3 regions of the Streptacidiphilus albus JL83 genome follow, and region 1 is predicted to be linked to each of the others. Evidence: riboswitches for the same ligand, from Rfam matches in the RefSeq annotation. Region 1 holds a riboswitch; each other region holds the start of a gene.
What was found. Region 1 has a riboswitch for ZMP and ZTP ahead of BS75_RS35695 (methyltransferase domain-containing protein). Riboswitches for the same ligand answer to the same signal wherever they lie in the genome.
Positions count from the first base shown of each region.

Region 1 (6,872 bases):
GACCGCTTCACCGCGCGCAGCGTGATCGGGCTCGACCCCGGCGCGCTGTCCCCGATCTGGATGCAGCGACGCATCCAGAAGGCCGGGATGCGGCCGATCTCGCTGACCGTCGACATCACCAACTACGTGATGCTGGAGCTCGGCCAGCCACTGCACGCCTACGACCGCAGCCGGATCGACGGCGCGATCACGGTCCGCCGCGCCCAGCCCGGCGAGAAGCTCACCACCCTGGACGACGTGGTCCGCACCCTCGACCCCGAGGACCTGCTGATCTGCGACAACTCCGGCCCGATCGGCATCGCCGGGGTGATGGGCGGTGAGGGCACCGAGATCGCCGCCCCGGTGTTCGACCCCGAGACCGGTCTGGCGAGCGGCACCACCGAGGTCGTCATCGAGGCCGCGCACTTCGCGCCGGTCTCCATCGCCCGCACCGCGCGCCGGCACAAGCTGCCCTCCGAGGCGGCCAAGCGCTTCGAGCGCGGGGTCGACCCGGAGGCCGGCCGGGCCGCCGCCCAGCGCGCCGTGGACCTGCTGGTCCTGGTCGCCGGCGGCACCGCCGAGGCCGGGGTCACCGAGGTCGTCGCCGAGTACCCGGCGCACACCATCGCCATCGCCGCCGACCACCCCGACCGGGTCGCCGGTCAGGAGTACGGCCGCGAGACCGTGGTCCGCCGGCTGCAGGAGGTCGGCTGCACCGTCGAGGGCGGCGACGTCCTGGTGGTCACCCCGCCGAGCTGGCGGCCCGACCTGACCGACCCCAACGACCTGGCGGAGGAGGTCATCCGGCTGGAGGGCTACGCCGAGCTGCCCTCCACCCTGCCCAGCGTCCCGGCCGGACGCGGGCTGACCGAGGCGCAGCGGCTGCGTCGGCGCACCGGCCTGGCCCTGGCCGGGGCCGGCTACGTCGAGGTGCTGAACTACCCGTTCCTCGGCGAGGCCGCCCTGGACGCCCTCGGCCTGGACGCGGACGACCCGCGCCGCGCCACCGTCGAGCTCGCCAACCCGATCTCGGACGAGGAGCCGGCGCTGCGCACCACGCTGCTGCCGGGCCTGCTGGCGGCGCTGCGCCGGAACACCGGCCGGGGGACGACCGACGTGGCGCTGTTCGAGCAGGGCCTGGTCTTCCGGACCGACGGGACCGACCGTGCGTCGCTGTTCCACGCCCCGCGGCTGCCGGTCGACCGCCGTCCCACGGACGAGGAGATCGCGCAGCTGAACGCGGCGCTGCCGCGTCAGCCGCACCGGGTCGCCACCGTCCTGGCCGGCCACCGCGAGCCGGAGGGCTGGTGGGGCAAGGGCCGCCCGGCGACCTGGGCCGACGCGGTCGAGTCGGCCCGCACGGTGGCCGAGGCCGCCGGGGTCGAGCTGACCGTCCGCCAGGCGCAGTACGCGCCCTGGCACCCGGGCCGCTGCGCCGCGCTGTACGCGGGGGACCGGCTGGTCGGCCACGCCGGCGAGCTGCACCCGCGCGTGGTCAAGGCGCTGCACCTGCCGGAGCGCACCTGCGCGATGGAGCTGGACGTCGACCTGCTCACCCAGGACGGTCCCCGCAAGGTCGAGGGCCCGAAGATCTCCGGGTTCCCGGTCGCCACCCAGGACGTCGCCCTGGTCGTGGCCGAGGACGTCCCGGCCGCCGAGGTCGAGGCGGCGCTGCGGGCCGGCGCCGGTCCGCTGCTGGAGTCGATCCGGCTGTTCGACGTCTACACCGGTGAGCAGCTGGGCGCGGGCCGCAAGTCCCTCGCCTACGCGCTGCGCTTCCGGGCGGCCGACCGCACGCTGACGGCGGACGAGGCGAGCGGGGCCCGTACGGCCGCGATCGCCGAGGCCGTGGCCCGTACCGGGGCCGCGCTGCGCGGCTGAGCCGCGCCGGACGACCGCGAAGGCCCGCCCCCCTCTCCGGAGGGGGGCGGGCCTTCGCGCTGTTCAGGGCCGCTGTCGTCGCAGGGCCGCTGTCGGTTCCGGCTGCCGTCTCACGCCCGCAGGTGGTTGACGTGGTAGACGGCCTGGTCGAGCAGTTCCGCGACATGGTGGTCGTAGAGGTCGTAGACCACCGAGCGGCCCCGGCGCTCGCCCACGACCAGGTCGAGGTTGCGCAGCAGCCGCAGCTGGTGCGAGCAGGCGGACTGCTCCATGGCCACGGCCGTGGCCAGTTCGTTCGCCGCGCAGGGGCCCTCGCGCAGCCGGGCCAGGATCAGCAGCCGGGAGGGCGTGGCCAGGGCCTGCATGGTCGCGGCGACCTTGGCGGCGTTGCCGGCGTCCAGCCGCGCGGGCGGGACGCTGTGGGCGGGGGCGTCGTGGATCGAGGTGTCGCGGACCGGGGTGTCGCGGACCGGGGCGTCGCCGTCGGGTGCTCGGTCAGGCGCGGTGGTCGTCTCGGGGCCCATACCCGTCATCATACAAGAGACACTTGGACAAATGAAGGACTGTTCATGTGTTCCTGTGTTGCGCCCGCTGCGCCCAGGCCATGACGGAACGATTCAACGTGGCGTGGAAGCCGCCGCCGTCGGACAGCCGCTGCTGCTCCAGCAGCCAGCCCTCGGCCCGCTGCTGACCGATCGCCCGCTCGGCGACCGCACGTTCGGCCGCCCGGCGCAGCGAGATCACCAGGTCGAGCTCGGTCAGCGACGCGTACACCGCGAGCTCCACCTCGATCCGGACGTCCACGAAGCCGGCAGCGTTCAGCAGCCGTCGCAGCCGCCGCCCCATGTCCCGCTGGGCGATGCCCGCGCCCACCCGGGCGCCGACCGCCGCGGCGGTCTCCGGGTCGGCCGAGTCGACCGTGAACGAGGCCCAGTCCGGCTCGGAGACGGCGATCCGGCCGCCGTCCGGCCGCAGCACCCGGTGCACCTCGGCGAGCACGGCGGCCGGGTCGGCGACATGCTGCAGCACCCGTTCGATCCGGCAGACGTCGAACGCGCCGTCCCGGAACGGCAGCCGCGCGCCGTCGGCCTGCGCCAGCCGGCACTCCAGGTCCTGGTCGGTCAGCCGGGCCCGGCTGGCCTGGAGCATCACCGCGCTGATGTCGACGCCGACCGCGGTCAGCCCGTCCTCCTCCAGCTGCGCCAGCTCGTGCCCCGCGCCGCAGCCCAGGTCGAGCACCCGCTCGCCGGGGCGCAGGCCGAGGCCCTCGCGCAGCCGGGCCCTCGGCCCGGCCAGCCCGCGCTGGGCGCGCTCCAGGTACTGGACCAGCCCCTGCGGGCGGGTGCTGCGGTCCACGTCGGAGAAGGTGCTCATGGCGGCTCCCGGGCGGGCGCCCAGGCGGTCGGCTCCCGCGAGGCTGCTTCCCGATGGTCTCTTCCATCCCGGTCCCGCCAGTCGCGTCGGTCGGCATTCTGCCGTACGGCCGGTCGGCCGCGCAGCCGCTCGGGGAACGGGAGCGGAGCGCCTCGTTTGTTAGGGTTCCTGCGGGCGTGATCGGGATCACGAAGGTGGTCGTGATCGGGAGGAGGACGGGGCGATGGCGGGACTGGCCGAGGTCACGGCGCTGCACTACCTGGTGCCGCTGCGTGCGGGCGGATCCGTGCCCGGGGTGGTCGAGACCGACGACCTGGGCACCTACGTCGTGAAGTTCACCGGCTCCGCGCAGGGACGCAAGGCGCTGGTGGCGGAGGTGATCGTCGGTGAGCTCGCCCGGCGGCTGGGGCTGCGCTTCCCCGACCTGGTGCTGGTCCACTTCGACCCGGAGGTGGCGAGCGCCGAGCCGGACCCCGAGGTCCAGGACATCCTCCGGGCCAGCGGCGGGCTCAACCTCGGCATGGACTACCTGCCGGGCGCGACCGACTTCACCCCTGAGTCGCTGACGGTGTCGTCGGCCGAGGCCGGCCGGGTGGTCTGGTTCGACGCCCTGGTCGGCAACGTCGACCGGACCGTGCACAGTCCCAACCTGATGGTCTGGCACGGGAAGCTCTGGCTGATCGACCACGGCGCGGCGCTGATCTTCCATCACCGCTGGTCGGGCGCGGAGGAGTCGGTGGCCAAGCCCTATCCGATGAGCGCCCACGCGCTGGGCGGCTTCGCCCCCGACGTCACGGCGGCGGACGCCGCGCTGGCCCCGCTGGTCACCCCGGAGCTCCTGCGCGAGGTGGTCGCGCTGGTCCCGGACGAGTGGCTGGTGGACGAGCCGGGATTCGACTCGCCGGAGCAGCTGCGCGAGGCCTATGTCGCCCACCTCGCCGCCCGCGCGGCCGGCTCCGCGACCTGGCTGCCGGAGGGCTTCGCCACTCCGGAGCAGCTCGCCCGGGCGGAGGCCGAACGCCAGGCGGCGACCCGCGCGGGCCGCCCGCCCTGGCTGCAGTACGTCCGGGGCTGAGCGGCCCGGGGCCGGTGCTGTGGGGTTCCGGCGTAGGTGGGGTGCCGGCGTAGGTGGGGTGCCGGTGTCGTGCCGTCAGTGCCGACGGCGGTCGCGGCGGCCGAAGCCGATCGCGGCGGTGATGGCGAGACCGCCGGCGAGCAGGGCCAGGGCGGCGGCCAGCACCGGCTCCAGGCTCGTCCCGGTGGGGGCGAGCGGTCCGCCGGAGCCCGAGGGCGAGGGCGAGGGCTCCGGCGGGGCGCCCGAGGAGTCGGTCGGGTGCGGGGTGGGGGTCCGGCTGTCGCTGGGTGAGGGCGAGGGTGAAGGGCTGGGGCTCTTGCTCTCGCTGGGGCTCGGGCTGGGACTGGGGCTGGGGCTCGGACTGGGGGAGCTCGACGAAGGGCTGGGGGAGGGCGTGATCGTCCTTTCGCAGTGGGCCTCGACCTCGCCGAGCCGGATGTCGGTGATCGGTCCGTCGTAGACCTCCTCGCCGGCCGGGTTCCGGAGGACCCCGGTGGCGACGATGTCGATCCAGGCGCGGGCCGTGTACACGCCGGGGGTCTGCCCGCCGCCGGCGGGCTCCTCGTGACGGGTGAACCGGACGGTGACGGTGTTGTTCGGGCCCAGGGTGGTCGGCTCGCCCAGCTCGGCCCCGGTCACGGTGAGGGTGGTGGTGCCGAGCGAGACGGGGTGGCCGAGGACGGCGATCAAGTTGGCCGCGGTCCGGGCGTAGGCCAGCGCGTAGGGGCCCACCGGCGGCGGGGTGCACTCGGCGTAGGTGTCCAGGGTGGCGACCGACCCCGAGGGCGGCAGGATGCTCACGAACTGGGCGTTGCCGATCCGCAGCGTCATCCCCGAGTTCTGGGACTGGGCGTAGACCTTGGCGCTGGTGTTGGAGGTGCGGCTGGTCTGGGCGCCGTCGATGGTGACGTAGGTGAGCACGTGGTCCGGGTCGGAGAAATCCCCGTTGTCGTCGGGGGCGTCGACGACATCGGACTCGGCGGTCCCGTAGGTCCCCTGGAACCCGACGGTCTTCAGCGCCGGGATGTCCGTGACCTGAAGCTGGATCAGTTTGGCGCTGGCGTACTGGCCGACGGCCGCCTCCGCTCCGTCGAGGCCGGCCAGCGACACCGCCAGGGCGGCCGCGACCGCGGCCGTCGCCGCGGCCAGCAGGGCGGCACGCGGGTGGCGGGGCGGGAGCGGGGCCGGGCGTACGACGGATCGACGGATGTGCTCTGCGGGCATTCGTGCAGTACAGGGCGGTGGCATCGGTGGCTGGGCCGAGCTGGCCCGGTCCGCCCTGGGACCCTCCTCCGGCTCGGCAGAGTATCCGTGTTGATCATGATGTATGACCCGTCGCGGCGGGACACGCGGCGGCATGCCCCGGATGGCCGTCCGCCCCTGGCTGCCCCTGGCTGCTGGGCCGGGGCCCGCTAGGCCGGAGGCTGCTCGGCGAGGGCCTTCTCGGCCAGGACGCGGGCGCGGTCGAGCGCCTCGGACGCGGGGCAGAGGACGTCCGGCAGGATGCCGGCGCCCTCCCAGTTGGTGCCGGAGACGGGGTTGACGGCGCGGCCGACCGGGATGGTGGCCTCCAGGTGCGGGTGCACGGTCCAGCCCTCGCGCGGGTGCGCGCCGCCGCCGGTCCGCTCGCCGACGACCACGGCCCGGCCGAGCTGCTGCAGGTCGTAGGTCAGCTCCTCGGCCCCGGAGAAGGTGCGGCTGCTGGTCAGGATGTAGAGCGGCTTGTCGGCGCCGTAGCGCGGGCCCGGGACGTACGGCAGGGTCCAGGACTGCTCCCGGCGCTCGTTCTCGCGCCAGTGCATGGTGTTGAGGTGGGTGCGCTCGTCGAACAGGTGGCTGCAGATGAAGGCGACGGTCTCCGGGTCGCCGCCCAGGTTCGCGCGGAGGTCGATGATCAGGGCCCGGGCCCGGGAGACCAGGGTGAGCGCGGCGCCGACCGGCTCGGCCGCCCACTCCAGCGGGAACAGGGTCGGCGCCAGCGTCAGCACGGCCGGGCCGTCGTCCAGCAGTTCCAGCTTGGGCACCCCGCCCAGCGAGGCGTCGAAGTCCCGGCGCATCCCCGCGAGCGCGGCGGCGCCCTGCTCCGGCGGCACCTGGATGGCGTGGTACTTCAGCCGGAGGTGCCGGTCGGCGTTGACGGACTGCAGGTCGGCGGTGACCAGCCGGCCCAACTCCTCGGCGCTGTCCACGTCGTAGCCGCCCTCGGCGAGGCGTCGGCGGAGCAGCTCGGCGAGCTGCTCGGCCACCTCGGGGAAGACGTAGTTCTCGGTGAGCAGTCGGGCGGTCTCTTCGACGATGGGGGCGGGGTGGAACTCTTCGGATGTCGTCATGAGTGAGAGTGAAGCACTGTGCTTGCGAAAGCGTCAAGAAAGTTAGACACTTGATCCATGGCCGATGAGCACCCTTCCGCCCCGCCCCTGCCCGCGCTGCCCCCCGCGCCGTCGGAGGAGGTCCAGCGGATTGACTCGCCCGAGCAGTACGCGGCGCTGGCCCATCCGCTGCGGCAGCGGCTGCTCTTCGTGCTGGGGCTCCAGTCGGCCACGATCAGCCAGCTCGCGGCGCA
Region 1 is NZ_JQML01000001.1:8,197,851-8,204,722, forward strand. It holds gene pheT (phenylalanine--tRNA ligase subunit beta) at 1-1,860, shown strand, start outside; gene BS75_RS35690 (ArsR/SmtB family transcription factor) at 1,971-2,384, opposite strand; gene BS75_RS35695 (methyltransferase domain-containing protein) at 2,428-3,234, opposite strand; ZMP/ZTP riboswitch at 3,246-3,325, opposite strand; gene BS75_RS35700 (HipA family kinase) at 3,458-4,309, shown strand; gene BS75_RS49640 (hypothetical protein) at 4,385-5,533, opposite strand; gene BS75_RS35710 (S41 family peptidase) at 5,722-6,639, opposite strand; gene BS75_RS35715 (ArsR/SmtB family transcription factor) at 6,697-6,872, shown strand, end outside.

Region 2 (6,872 bases), 1.2 Mb from region 1:
CCGGGAGGGACGAGGGCGTCCTCGACCGTGGTGAAGACGAAGCGTCCCGGGTTCAGCTCCGGTCGCATGCCGCCCAGCAGTCGTTCCAGGTCCAGTTCGCCGCTCACGGGGCTCAGCGTAGGCGGTCGACGGCCCTGTGGCCGGGAGCGGTCAGCCGTGGCGTCGGCGGACGGCGGCGCCCAGCGGCACGATCTGTCCGCAGGCGGCCAGTAGCAGCCCGCCCACGGGAACAACCGCGATGCCGATCAGGATGGTGAGGAAGCCCACGACTCCGGCGAGGAGCAGGGCGGAGCCCAGCGCCCAGGCCGCCCGGCCGGCCCAGGGGCCGGAGCGTCCGGCGGCGGCCGAGCGGAGCAGCAGGCCCACGAGGAGTGTTGCCAGCAGCGGGATCGCGACCAGCAGCAGCACCAGGTATCCGCTGTCCGCCACCAGGGTCACCTGCGCCGTCGGCAGCAGGGTGGTGGACGCGTGGAGCGCGCCGGCGCCCGCGCCCACCGGTGCGGTCGCCGTCGCATAGGCCGGAGGGCTCTGCGGGGTGACGATCGGTAGCACCAGGGCGAGGATCAGCAGGGCGAGGCTCCACGCGGCCGCCAGGCCGACCAGGAAGGCGGCGACACGCTCCGGGCGCGGGGCCGAGGGCGCCGATGAGACGCTGCTGTTCAAACCGATCGCCATGACGACCCCCGTCGCTGTGGTGGGGAACAGGCCGTACTGCCCCCGTCACCTCCCATCTTCTCCCTCCTGGACCGCCGTTGGTACCCGTTCGGCGCCCCGTGTGCTGTGCCCCGCGCCACAGTGCCGCCGTGCCGGGACGCGGGGAAACCGGGCGGGCGACCGGGGCGGGGGACCTGGGCGGGGCACCAGTGCCCCGCGCTCAGTGGTGGAACAGCCGGAGGCCGGTGCGGACCAGGGTGATGCCGTGCTCGCGGCAGGCGGCCTCGACCTCCCCGGAGCGGATCGACCCTCCGGGTTCGGCGATGTGGTCCACGCCGTGGCGGCGGGCGTGGTCGACGTTGTCGCGGAACGGCAGTGCCCCGTCGGAGGCGAAGGCCACCCCGCGCAGCGAGCCCTGCCAGGACGCGCGCTGACCCTCCGTCAGTGACCGTGCCGGTGCGGTGAGAACCTCCCCGAACCGGGCCCGCTCGTCGGCGGTGAGGTCGCCCTCGACGAACCGGATCTGCCAGTTGATCCGGTCCTGTCGGCGAACCTCGGGGCGGAACGTCAGGGACCGGACGGCGGGATGGCGGCGCAGCCACCAGGTGTCCACCTTCGATCCGGCCAGCCGGGTGCAGTCGACCCGGGACTGCTGCCCGGCGCCGATGCCCAGGGTGACTCCGTCGCGCACGTAGCAGACCGCATTGGACTGGGTGTAGCGCAGGACGGAGAGTCCCAGCAGCAGGTCCTCGCGGGCGCGTTCGGTCAGTGGGCGACCGTCGGACGCCGTGGCCAGGGAGTCGGGAAGCGGAGCCAGGTCGCGTTCCTGGGTCAGTCGGAGGCCGAAGACCTCCCGGGTCTCGTGCCGGGGTGACACGAACGCCGGATCCGCCTCGATGACCAGGAAACGGCCCCGCTTCTTCCGGCCGAGAGTGGCGACCGTGCCCGGCTCGAAGCCCGGGGCGATGATGCCGTCGCAGACCAGTCCGCCGAGCAGGTCGGCCAGTTCGGCGTCGACCGGGTGCGACACGGCGGCGAAGTCGCCGTAGGAGGACTTCGGGTCCGCGTCCCTGGCTCGCAGATACGCGGAGGCCGGACCGCCGACCGCCGAGCCGGTGAGGCCGTGCAGTTCGGCGGTGACGGCGTCGAGCGGACCGGCGACGGCGGCGCCGGCCGGTGAGACGTGCTTGAACGAGGCGGCGGCGGGGCGGCCGAGCAGGCCGGACGCCTCCCGCACCAGCTGCCAACTGTTCAGCGCATCGAGCAGGTTGATGAGCGACGGTGACCCGTTCAGTACTCGCACCGGCCAACTTCCGGGGGTCACCGGCTCGGCCGGAGCCGCCGCCTGGTGCGGGTTGGTGCCGTAACGCAGTTCCATGACATGCCTCCTCAGCGGGACTTCGCTGATGGAGGCGCCCAGGCGGTCGACGCTCGCATCGGAACGGGACCGCTCCCCGGTGGTCGTCCACCCTCGCCAGTCGCGGCCCGGCCCCCACCCTAGTGGGTGCGGGGACGGAATCCGCTCCGCCTCGTCCTGCCGGACGCCGTCGGGCCGCCCCGGAGTGAGTGGAGGCGGCCCGACGGATGCCCCGTTCGGAGCGTTCGGAGCGTTCGGAGCGGACGGAGCGGACGGGTGGATAGGTGGACGTCGGGCCGGAGAGGCTGGGCCGGAGGGCGCTGGGCCGGAGGGCGTGGGTCTAGAAGATGCCGGCCCCGACGACGATCTGGCCCTCGACGTCGGGGGCCACCGCAGCGAGGCGGCTCTGGACCGACGTCAGGGTGGCGACCTCGGACTCGGACAGGGTCGCGATCACCGACTTCTGCTCATCGCTGAGCTGGTCCACCGGGGTGCCGGCGTCACGCAGCGACTGGAGTGCGTCAAAGGGCATGGCGGATTCCTTCCGAAAGGTCGGCGGCTGGCGACAACCATCGTGCGGACGCCTCCCGGGTCGGGCAAGGTGTGCCGGACAATCGAACCGAGAAATCGTGGCGTTGACGACTGATCAGAATTCCTGCCGTTCCGGTTCTCGCTCGCCGCACTTTCCGGGCGCGGCCGACCGGCCGATCGAATTCCGATGATCGGACCGTTGATTTGGCCGCTGATTCGTCAGTCGATCCGGCTGATAGCCAGTGAAGCGGCGGATCGGGAGCGGATAGGGAGCGGATCCGGCGTGGGTCAGGAATGGATCAGGAATGGATCGGGAATGGAGTGCGGCGCCTTCGGGGCGGGTCCGGGAGGAGCTCCGGTCCGCGGTCGCGCTCCTTCGCCCGCCGCTGTCGCGACGGCGGCCGGCGCCGTCCCGGGTGGCTCCGCGCGGGCGGACGGCGCCGCTGTCGCTGGGGCGTGGCGGGCGTGACGGTGCCCGGGAGTCGTAACTGTCCGTGATCAGTCGTCAACGCCACAGTTCCTCGTTGCCCGGGCCCTACGAGCCTTGTGCCGTCTGCCGAGGGCCCGCATCATGAACTCGCCCACCTCTCCTGCTCACGGTGAAGGATTCTGCGATGTCCTTTGACGCACTTCAGGCCCTGCGTGATGCCGGTACCCCGGTCGACCAGCTCAGCTCGGAGCAGCAGGCGGTGATCTCCACCTTCGCCGAGTCCGAGGTGGCCACCCTGATCTCGGTTCAGGGCCGGCTGGCCGACGTGGCCGGCGACGTCGAGGGTCAGACCGTGGTCGGCGTCGGCATCTTCTAATGCCCGAGCGAGGATTTCGGCCGTCCCCGTCGAGCAGTTCGGGGGCGGCTGATTGCGCCACTGTACATGCCGCCCCTGCTGCTTCGCCGGCCTGAACGGATGCCTACGTGGTTCATATCGCCGATGTCCTCGCCAGACGCCACGTGCCAGCTGCGGGCCTTTTTCTCTCGCTCACCCGAAGATGCCCGCTGAGTTGCGCGCACTGCTCCACCAATTCCACGATCCGCAGCGAGGAGCACGCGGCCGCGCCGTTCGTGCGGCTGGTCGAGAGTTTTACGCCGCAATCCCGTCCTGAGTTCGTCTTCCTCACCGGTGGGGAGGCGCTGCTGCGGCTGTCGACGGTGCGTCGGATCGCCCGGGTGGCACGGGAGCGGGGATCAAGGACGGTGCTGATCACCGGGCTGTTCTTCGCCCGGGCGCGAGGCACGGTACCGGCCCGGCTGGCCGAGGTGCTGCGGACGGTGGACCACGTGGTGGTGAGCCACGACCGCTTCCACGCCCCCGAGGTCCCTCGGGCGCACGCCCTCGACGTGGTCGCCGAACTCCTCGGTCTGGGCGTCGACACCAGCTTCCAGCTGGTCGCGGACGGTCCCGACGACCGCTACATCGCCGAGACCGTGGCCGAGATCCGGGCCCGCTTCGGCGATCGCGTGCCCGCTCTGGTCGCCCCCCTCGGTGCGGCGGGACGCGGAGCCGCGCTGCTGGACGCCGTCGAACTGATCGACACCCTCCAACCCGGTGTCCGGCCCGGCGGCCCGCCGCCACCGAGCGGCCCGCCCGCGCCCGTTGCCGCCTCTGCCCCTGCTGCCGCCGCACCCGCGCCCTGCGCGATGGCCGCCTGGCCCACCGTCGCCTACGACGGAACCGTGGTCGCCTGCTGCAGCCAGGACGTGGTGGACGGCCCGGCCCCCGAACACCTGGTCCTCGGCCACGCGGCCCGGGACCCGTGGTCGTTGATCGCCGAGCGCTGCGCGGAGAGCCCGACCCTGCGCGCGATCCGGACCTACGGGCCGGAGCTGCTGACCGACCGGTTCGCGCCCGGCTGCGCCTCCGGGGGCTACTGCACGAGCTGCCTCCGGATCGGCGGCCGGCCCGAGGTGCTCCGGGGCGCGGAGCAACTGGTCCGCGAGCCGGTGTTCCTGGCGACCGAGGCGTTGGTGGTGTTGGCGCAGACGGCCGCCGGTCCGGAGGCCTTCGCCCGGCGCTACGGGGTCCCCGAGTACGCCGGGCTGCTCACCCTCGGGCGACCGGGCGGGACCGACCGCGAACCGGTCGGGGAGGCGGGCTGATGCGCAGACTCAGGCTCGACGACGTGGACCGGATCCGCTACCGGCGCGGCAACGCGGTGCTGCTGTTCCTCACCGACCGCTGCCCGGTCGGCTGCCTCCACTGCTCGGTCGACTCCCGCCGGGACAGCCCCAGCGTCCGCGACCACGAGCTGCTCCGCGACATCGTCGGATCGCTCGCCGACTACCGGCGGCTGTCGATGGTGGGCATCTCCGGCGGCGAGCCCTTCATCGAACGCCGGGCGCTGAGCCACGCGGTGGAGACGCTGTCGGACGCCGGCAAGAGTGTCGTGCTCTACACCAGCGGGCTGTGGGCCAGGGCCGATCCGGTGCCGCCCTGGATCCGGCAGGTCCTCGCCCGCACCTCCTGCCTCTTCCTGAGCACGGACGCCTTCCACGCCAAGGCGATCGACGACGGCCGCTTCGTCGCCGCGCTGCGGGCGGCGGCGGACCAGGGGGCACCGGTCGTGGTCCAGGTGCTGGACCGGCCGGACGACGTGGCCGAGGCCAACCGTCTGCTGGGCGCGGCCTTCGGTGCGTCCTGGCCGAGCCATGTCGACCTCAATCTGCTGGTGCCGCTCCCGTACGGCCGGGGTGCGGCGGTCTTCGGCCGCCCCGCCGAGGCGCGCGGCGACTCCTTCCCCCGCTGCCGGATCGCCGCGACCCCCGTGGTCCGCTACGACGGTGCGGTCACCGCCTGCTGCAACGAGTCGCTGATCGTCGGGCACGGACCGGAGCGGCTGCGCGAGACCCACGCCGACGGCGCGGCGGTGGTCGACGCCCTGGAGCGGATCTGGGGCGACCCCTTCCTCCGGATCCTGAACAGCAGCGGTGCCGCCGCCGTGACCGCGCATCCCCGCTACGCCCCGCTCGCGGAGCAGAAGTTCCGCGGGATCTGCGACTTCTGCAAGCACGGGCAGGAGCTGACCCCGGCGCTCGGCGCCGACACCGACCCGCTGCTGGCGGGGATCGCCTCGGTGGCCGAACTGACCGCGGCGCGGCCGCAGGCCGCCGGAATCCGGAACAGGTGACCAAGGTGACGACGACCGACCGGCCCGCCCCCGCCCCGGCAGGCCCCGCCGCCGAGAGCCCGAGTACGCGGCTGCGCGCCGCGATGGGGCTGCTGCTGCCGGCGCTGAGCGGTGCGGGCACCCGGCTCTGGTACCGGCAGAACCTGGCCGAGGTGTATCCGCGCTACCTGGTGGCGATGCATCAGGTGATCAGGGCCAGCGTGCCGTTGATGGAGGACGCCGTGCGCGCCCTCCGCGCAGTCGGCGACCGGGGAGCGGCCGGCGACCGCGGAGCAGCCGGGCGAGGCGCCGGGGACCGACTGATCGTCGACTACCTCGAACGCCACATCCCGGAGGAGCGCGACCACGACGACTGGGTGCTGGAGGACCTGGAGCGGCTCGGCCACACCGTGGACGGCGTCCTCCGCGTCCACCCCTATCCCGCGGTCGCGACGCTGGCCGGTGCCCAGTACTACTACATCCGGCACCACGATCCGGCCGCGATCATCGGCTACATCGCCCAGTTGGAGGGCTACCCGCCGGACGAGGCGCTACTGGCCGCGGCAGCCGAGCGGACCGGACTGCCGTTCGCCGCGTTCCGGACCATGCGCAAGCACGCCCATCTCGACCCGTTCCACCGCCGGGACCTCGACCTGCTGGTCGACGCCCTGCCGCCGGATCCGCACCGCAGCGCGCTGATCACCGGTAGTGCGCTGGAGGCCGGAGCCGCGCTGGTCACCCTGATCGAGCAGGTCTGCGCGCGTCCGCCGATCGGCATGCCGGCCCCCGCCCCTGCCAACGCCCCTGCCGACGCCCGGGCCGACGCGGACGCGAGGGGCTGAGTGGCCGATGACGGAGAACCAGGTCCAGCGGGGCACCCGGCCGGACAACGCCGGTGGTCCGGCCGCCGTCCACTGCCCCACCTGCGCCTCCGTGGTGCTCCCGGGCAGCCGCTACTGCCCGATGTGCGGGATGCCGATCGCGGTCGCCCGGCCGGAGCCCGGGCGCGGCAGCCAGGCCCGCAAGAACGTGGTGGTGCTCTTCACCGACCTGGTCGGCTTCACCCGGCTCGGTGAGCGGCTGGACCCGGAGGCGCTGTCCCGGCTGCTGGACTGCTACTTCCGCGCCGCCACCGACGCGGTCGCCGAGCACGGCGGCGTGATCGAGAAGTTCATCGGGGACGCGGTGATGGCGGTCTTCGGGCTGCCGGTCTCGCACGGGGACGACG
Region 2 is NZ_JQML01000001.1:6,985,543-6,992,414, forward strand. It holds gene BS75_RS30745 (ACT domain-containing protein) at 1-107, opposite strand, end outside; gene BS75_RS30750 (hypothetical protein) at 151-675, opposite strand; gene BS75_RS30755 (phosphoribosylaminoimidazolecarboxamide formyltransferase) at 875-2,032, opposite strand; ZMP/ZTP riboswitch at 2,062-2,146, opposite strand; gene BS75_RS30760 (aroma-sacti cluster domain-containing protein) at 2,352-2,543, opposite strand; gene BS75_RS30765 (aroma-sacti cluster domain-containing protein) at 3,157-3,348, shown strand; gene BS75_RS30770 (radical SAM protein) at 3,492-4,637, shown strand; gene BS75_RS30775 (radical SAM protein) at 4,637-5,665, shown strand; gene BS75_RS48645 (iron-containing redox enzyme family protein) at 5,671-6,486, shown strand; gene BS75_RS30785 (adenylate/guanylate cyclase domain-containing protein) at 6,494-6,872, shown strand, end outside.
Region 2: linked by a shared signal. The riboswitch ahead of BS75_RS30755 (phosphoribosylaminoimidazolecarboxamide formyltransferase) and the one ahead of BS75_RS35695 (methyltransferase domain-containing protein) in region 1 are both predicted to bind ZMP and ZTP.

Region 3 (6,872 bases), 1.2 Mb from region 1:
CCACGCGCCTTCGCCGCGCAGCGGTCGCAGGTCGTGGACCAGCCGTATCGCGGCCCGGCTGTCACAGTGCACCGTGACCGGCTGGGCCGCCGGTATCGCAGCCAGCAGGGCGCGAAGCGCGCACAGTTCGGCGTGGACCGGCTCGCGGCAGCTGACCCGGCCGAAGCCGAAGTCGCCGCCGGAGGTGACCCACCCCCAGCCGCCCTGCTGGGCATGGCGGCTGAAGGAGCCGTCGGTGGCCGCCTGGATCGGTGGCCAGCCGATGCCGACCTCGTCCAGGGCGTGTTCGGCGGCCCGCTCCGCAGCGTTGATGAGGTGCCGTCCGCCGACCATCGACCGGGCGGACGCCGGAACCAGTGACGGCAGGCAGGCCGCGAGTTGGTTCAGGGCCTGGAGCAGGGAGGGGTCCTTGCTCAGCAGCAGGTAGGTCACGCCCGGTGCCCGGCCGACCGCTGTACCGGACTGGGCGGCCGGGGTGCGGTCGACGGCCGGGACGGCGTCCCCGCCCGTGGCCAGGAGCGCGCCGAGCGCGTCGAGGACCGCCGCGGTGCCGTCGCCGCCGTTCGCGGTCACGCCGCTGCGGACGGCGCCGTGCTCGTCCGTGAGCGCCCAGGCCCAGCGGCCTTCGCGGAAGGCCGTGGCCAGCGCGCAGAAGACCGATCCGGGGCGGCCCACCGGTTGCGGCGCGGTTCGCGCCGGGATGCCCAAGGGGCTGGGATGCATGGCTCGGTCCTCCTGGTCCGCTCGGCACCGCGGCCCGGCGCGTCCGCCGCGACTCCGGGCACACTCACACTGTGCCCCCAGCCACCGACAGTCGTCGCCCCCTCGGTCGGAACCCGTCGGCGGATTCGGCTGATTCCTGGATCACGGGGGCAGAGCGGCGCAGTGCGGCGGGCCCGCGCGCCGTCGTCGTCCGGGCGATGCGCCCTTCGGCAGCCCCCGGAACCTTGCCGAGGACTTCCCGACGCTGGTCCACGGTGCGGTGGCCTACTCGCCGTCGGCCCAGGTCAACCCGAGCTTCCCGGACGGAACCGGCAATGCCTGGAGCCTGGCCGGAAAGCCGGTCCCGCCGGGGGCCGTCCCGCTGCAGCGGGTGAGCGGACCGGTCCTGGCCGTCGCCGGCGCGTCTGGCAGTCCGCGACCTGGGCCCGGCAGATCGTCACCGAACTCGACGCGGACCACGACCCCTATCCCCACCAGGCGCTGGTCTACCCCGGGGCCGGGCACGAGGTCGGGACCGTCCCCTACCTCTCCGAGCAGACCACGGTGATGAACCCCACCAGCTTCGCCGAGGAGAACCTCTGCGGCAGCCGCGCGGGCGACGCCACTGCCCAGGCCGAGGGCTGGCCGCAGGTCCTGGCGCTGCTGGCCGGTCTCGGGACCGGACAGCGGTAGCGGAGTCGGCGGGGAGTGGAGTCGGCGGAGGGAGCGGAGTCGGCGGGAGGGGGCGAGCAGGGTACGGGCGAGCCGGGGTCAGGCGGTCGAGGGTGAGGGCGAGGGCGCGGGCGCGTCGGCGAAGGGCAGCGGGCGTTGGAAGACGACCATGGTGCGTCCGGGGCCGTTGTAGTCCTCGACCACCGTCGCCTCGAAGCCCAGGCTGCGGTGGAAGGTGACCGAGCCGGTGTTGGCAACGGAGGTGATCGCCTTCAACCGCACGGCGCCCTCGCGCTGCGCGGCCTCCGCGAACGCCGCATAGAGGCGGCGTCCCAGCCCGGAGCCCCGGGTGTCGTCGCGGATGGCGATCAGATGGACGTAGCCGGTGCCGGTCGGGGTGACGAAGCCGACGAGGTAGCCGGCGATGCCCTCGGCGTCCCTGGCGGCCAGACAGGTCGAGCCGAACTCCTGCACCAGCGCCAGTTGGTGGAGGGGGCGAAGGTCGCGGTCGCCCCAGTAGCGGGAATGGTCCGCGAGGACCTGGTGGACGTCGGCGACCTCGGCCCGGGTGATCTGCGCTGCCGTGCGCTCCGTGCGGGCGGTTCCGGTCTGGCTGTTCTCGGTGGACATGGCAGCCATCATGGCGGGCGGACCTCAGTGCGCCGACTGGGAGGCCGCAGCCTGCGGGTGGAGGTCGGCGAGTCGCAGCAGGTGGACCGGCGGCTGCGGCAGTGCCAGGGTCGACGCGAGCACCGGTCCCGGCGAGACATGGACGAGTTCGCCGGACGCCAGCAACCGCCAGCGGGGATCCTCGTCCATCCGCTCGCTGGCCACCACCACGCAGGAGCGGTCCGCCAGTTCGGCGGAGCTGGCACGCAGTCGGCGGCGGCGGTCGGCATGCTGCAGCGGCTCCCCGGGCCCGTCCCCGGGGGCGCGGCGATCGAGGACGTAGAGCTCGTGGGTGTCGGGGTAGCGGAGCGCCCACAGCCCGTCCGCATCGGCCAGAAGCAGATTGAGGCAGTACAGCGGCAGCTGCTCGGCCGCCCAGCCGACGGCGGCGGTGATCCCGGCACCGACGTCGCCGCCGTGTCGGTGCACCTCCTCGGTGAGGAGGGCGAAGAACCGCTCGGAGTCGGTCTGGCCGTGGACCGTGCGTGCGACGTCGACGCCCAGTTCCGTGAGCCGGGCGTCCAGCAGGTCGAGGCCTCCGACGACGCCGTTGTGCGCGAACAGCCGCCCGTCCTGCTCGAAGGGGTGGGTGTTCTCGACGGTCAGTCCGCCGGTCGAGGCGAAGCGGACGTGGGCCACGAACGTCGTCGACTCAAGCTCCCGCGCCTCCTGTGCGAACTCGGTGTCCTGCCAGGCCGCCAGCGGCTGACGGAACGTCAGCGGGCGTCCGTCCCGGTCGAACACCCCGATCCCGGTCCCGTCCGGATTCGCCCGACTCTGCGCCTCCAGGCTGTCCGGGGCACCCACCAGCCAGAAGGTTGCGCGAATCCGCTCGGGCGCGCTGCACAGACCGAAGAGGCGACACATGGTGGTGCACATCCCCCGGCAGCCTCCTGGCCAATCACCGGGAGAGCCGTCTCCTCCGCCGAACGGACGGATACCGGGTGGCGGGAGGACGTGGTTATGCTGGCACCGCGGTCGTGACTGGCGCTTGGGTGGATCACCACCGGGGAGCGATTGCCTTCGGTTCGAAGCCGCGCGCCTGGGCGACACCCCTCTCACCCCGGGACCGCCCATGACCGCACAGCCCGCCGCACAGCCCACCGGACAGCCCACCGCACGGCCCGCCGACGCATCGCTCGGCAGCGCCCGGCTCATGACCGGGACCGAGCTGGCCGCAGCCGTCGTCGAACGCTGCGCCGAAGCCGCACGCAACCTCCGCGAGACCAGTGGCGTCACCCCCTGCCTGGCCACCGTGCTGGTCGGGGACGACCCGGCCTCCGTCACCTATGTGGCGATGAAGCGCAATCGCTGCGCCCGGGCCGGCATCGAGTCCCGCCATGTCGCGCTCCCCGCCGACACCACCACGGAGGAACTGGTCGCGGCGGTGCGGGCCCTGTCCGCCGATCCCTCCGTCCACGGCATCCTGCTCCAGCACCCGGTACCGGAGCACATCGACGAGCGCGCGGCGTTCGAGGCCATCGACCCGGCCAAGGACGTCGACGGGGTGACCATGTGGTCGTTCGCGGCGATGGCCTTCGGCCTGCCCGGCTTCCACGCCTGCACGCCCGGAGGCATCGTCCGGCTGCTCGACGCCTACGGGATCGATCCCAGCGGTCGGCACGCGGTCGTGGTCGGCCGCAGTCCGATCCTCGGCAAGCCGCTGGGGATGCTGCTCCTGGCCCGGGATGCGACGGTCACCTACTGCCACTCCCGGACCGTCGGCCTGTCCGACATCATCGCCACCGCCGACATCCTGGTCGCGGCTGTGGGCCGGCCGGAGTTCATCAAGGGGGCCGACATCAAGCCCGGGGCGGTCGTCATCGACGCCGGATACAACCCTGGCAATGTGGGCGATGTCGACTTCGCGGGGGCGGCGGCCCGCGCCCGGCTGATCACGCCCGTGCCCGGCGGCGTCGGACCGATGACGATCGCCCTGCTGCTGGAGCAGACGGTGGCCGCCGCCGTTCGTCAGACGGCGACGGCCTGAGCGGGGTTGCGCGGGCCCCGGGCTGTCAGTAGCCGGCGATCGGGGCCGCCGCGTGGCTGACGGCGACGGTGTGGGTCACCCAGACGTCCTCGACCTGGACATGGAGCAGCGCCGACGTCGGCTCGGGCAGGTAGTTGGGCGTCCCCTCGTGCCGGACCAGGCCGCTCTGGAGATGGGTGCTCGGCGCGATGGCGAGGATGCTGCCGGCGAAGGGGGCGGTGATGGGTCGGTGGACGTGTCCGGCCAGCACCCGGGCGACGTTGCCGTGCCGGCCCAGCACCTCGGCCAGGGCCTTGCCGTCCTCCAACCGCATGCCGTCCAGGAACGGGATGCCGATCGGCATCGGCGGGTGGTGCAGGCAGACGATGGCCGGAGCGTCGCGCCTGCGGGCGAGGACCGTGTCCAGCCACTGGAGCTGGTCCTCGCCCAGGCGGCCGCCGCCGGAGCCGGGCACCTTGGAGTCCAGTACGACCACGGTGAAGGCCGGATGGTCCACCGCGTAGCGGGTCTGCCCACCGCCGCCGAGGAAGCCGGTGCCGGCGAAGGCCTCCACCATGGCCCCGGGTTCGTCGTGGTTGCCCGGCACCAGGTGCAGCGGCAGCGGGAAGTGCTCGATGACCTCGCGCAGCGCGGCGTACTCCTCGGGCCGGCCCCTCTCGACCAGGTCGCCCGTGATGACGACGCAGTCCGGCAGCGGGTCGAGCGCGAGCAGCCGCCCCAGCGCCCGGCCGAGACCGATGGCCGGTGCGCTGCCGAGCGGGCCGGTGGTGAGGTGGGGGTCACTGATGTGGGCGATGGATGCGGTCACCTCTGCACGATGCACCGGGCCCGGCGCGGAGGGCAACGGATCATGCTGTCGGCGTAGCCGTCAGGGCGACAGTTCGGCTATCCGGGCGAGGTCCTCGTCCGGGGCGGTGAACGTGACCAGCTTCCGGTCGGGGTCGTCGGCGAGCTGCAGCACCAGGTGCTGCAGTCGTAGCTCGCCGAGGCGGGGATGGCGCAGCCGCTTGGTGCCGGAGCTCAGCGGCACGACGTCGTGCCGGGGCCACCAGTCGCGTACCTCCGGGCTGGCCGACCGGAGGCGGTCCAGCAGCGCGGCGAAGCCGGCGTCCCCGGGATGCCGCGCCGCAGCGGCGCGGAACCGGCCGAGCAGCGCGGACGCTTCGTGCTCCCACTCGACCATCACCTCCCTGGCCTCGGGGGCGGTGAACATCCACCAGAGCTGGTTGCGGTCCTCCAGGGGGAGCGCAGGCCAGTCGGTCCACAGCGCCCGGGCGGCGCGGTTGGCCGCCAGCACGTCCCAGTAGCGGCCGGTTACGTAACTGGGGCAGGGGTCGAGCCGGTCGACGAGCGCGACGAGCGCGGCGGGGGCCGTCTCCGGCCGAGGCGGGCGCGCGACCGGCGGGACGCCGTGGACGAGCTCGTGGATGTGGACCCGCTCGGCGGCGTCGAGGCGCAGGGCGTCGGCCAGCGCATCGAGCACCTGACGGGAGGGGCGCAGTTCGCGTCCCTGCTCCAGATAGGTGTAGTAGGTCGCTGAGATCGCGGCGAGCTGGGCGACCTCCTCCCGGCGCAGCCCACGGGTGCGGCGCCGGGCGCCGGGTGGCAGCCCCACGTCAGCGGGTTGCAGGCGCTCCCGCCTGGAGCGCAGCAGATCCCCGAACTCCTGGGCCCGGTAAGCGGTTTCCGACATCCTGGCACTTCCATTACTAGGAAGAACGACCTGTGGTTACCAGTGTAGGGACAAAGCTACGGTCGCTTCATGACCACGAATTCGCACCTCCAGGAAAGCCCCGCGGCGGCTCCTGTCGCTGTCCGCAGTGAACGTGTCGTGATACCGCTGGACGACGGTTCGTCGATGGGCGGCTATCTCGCGCGGCCCTCGGTCGAGGGCGACCTCCCCGGCGTGGTCGTGGCCATGGAGCTCTTCGGCGTGGACGCCGGAGTCCGGGGCGTCTGCGATCGGCTGGCCGCGCTGGGCTTCGTCGCCCTCGCACCGGACTTCCACCACCGCACCTCTCCGGATGTCGAGCTGCCGCGCGACGAGGCCGGCCGGCAGCGGGGATTCGAACTGCTGCACAGGATGAGCCGGCCCCAGCTCCTGGTGGACGCCCGTGCTGCGGCCGACCACCTCCACCGGCTCGGCTGCGAACGGCTGAACATGGTCGGCATGAGCCTCGGTGGGCACATCGCCTGTCTGGCGGCCACCCAAATCGACTTCGAGGTCGTGGTCTCCTTCTACGGCGGCTGGCTGGCGACCACCGACATCCCGCTGAGCCGTCCGGAGCCGACCCTCGCACTCACTCCGCGGATCACCGGCCGGGTGCTCTACCTCATCGGCGAGGAGGACCATGTCGTCCCGCCCGACCAGCAGCGGGAGATCGAAACCGCGCTGCGCGAGGCCGACGGCGGCCACCAGTACGTGTCCTACCCCGGGGTGGGCCACGGCTTCCTCACCGCCGATCCGGAGACGGCGGCGGACGCCTGGGCTCGGGCCGAACGCCTGCTGACGGAGGGTCGGTCCGCCTCCTGACCCGGCGGTTCCCGGGCCGGGCGGATGGCCGGACGGGGCGGTACGGGATCCCGCCCGCTCGGAGACCGTGAGGCCGACCGGGGCGACGCCGCAGGCACGGACGAGGTGCAGCAGGAGCGAGCGGGCCGCTCTGCGGAGGCGCTGCTTCATCTCCGTCCCCTCTCTGTACAGTCGATCGAATGACTGAAATCGGAAGCCCTGACAATGGATTGGTTGTGCTGGAGCACGACTCCGGCTGGGCGGCCCGGGCCGGGGCACTGACCGAACGGCTGCGCTCCGCACTCGGACCGACGGCCCTGCGGGTGG
Region 3 is NZ_JQML01000001.1:6,967,571-6,974,442, forward strand. It holds gene BS75_RS44955 (RNase H family protein) at 1-723, opposite strand, end outside; gene BS75_RS47050 (acyl-CoA thioester hydrolase/BAAT C-terminal domain-containing protein) at 718-1,395, shown strand; gene BS75_RS30645 (GNAT family N-acetyltransferase) at 1,474-2,004, opposite strand; gene BS75_RS30650 (class II glutamine amidotransferase) at 2,029-2,910, opposite strand; ZMP/ZTP riboswitch at 3,014-3,098, shown strand; gene BS75_RS30655 (bifunctional 5,10-methylenetetrahydrofolate dehydrogenase/5,10-methenyltetrahydrofolate cyclohydrolase) at 3,200-4,033, shown strand; gene BS75_RS30660 (phosphodiesterase) at 4,059-4,841, opposite strand; gene BS75_RS30665 (helix-turn-helix transcriptional regulator) at 4,902-5,726, opposite strand; gene BS75_RS30670 (dienelactone hydrolase family protein) at 5,796-6,566, shown strand; gene BS75_RS30675 (GrpB family protein) at 6,746-6,872, shown strand, end outside.
Region 3: linked by a shared signal. The riboswitch ahead of BS75_RS30655 (bifunctional 5,10-methylenetetrahydrofolate dehydrogenase/5,10-methenyltetrahydrofolate cyclohydrolase) and the one ahead of BS75_RS35695 (methyltransferase domain-containing protein) in region 1 are both predicted to bind ZMP and ZTP.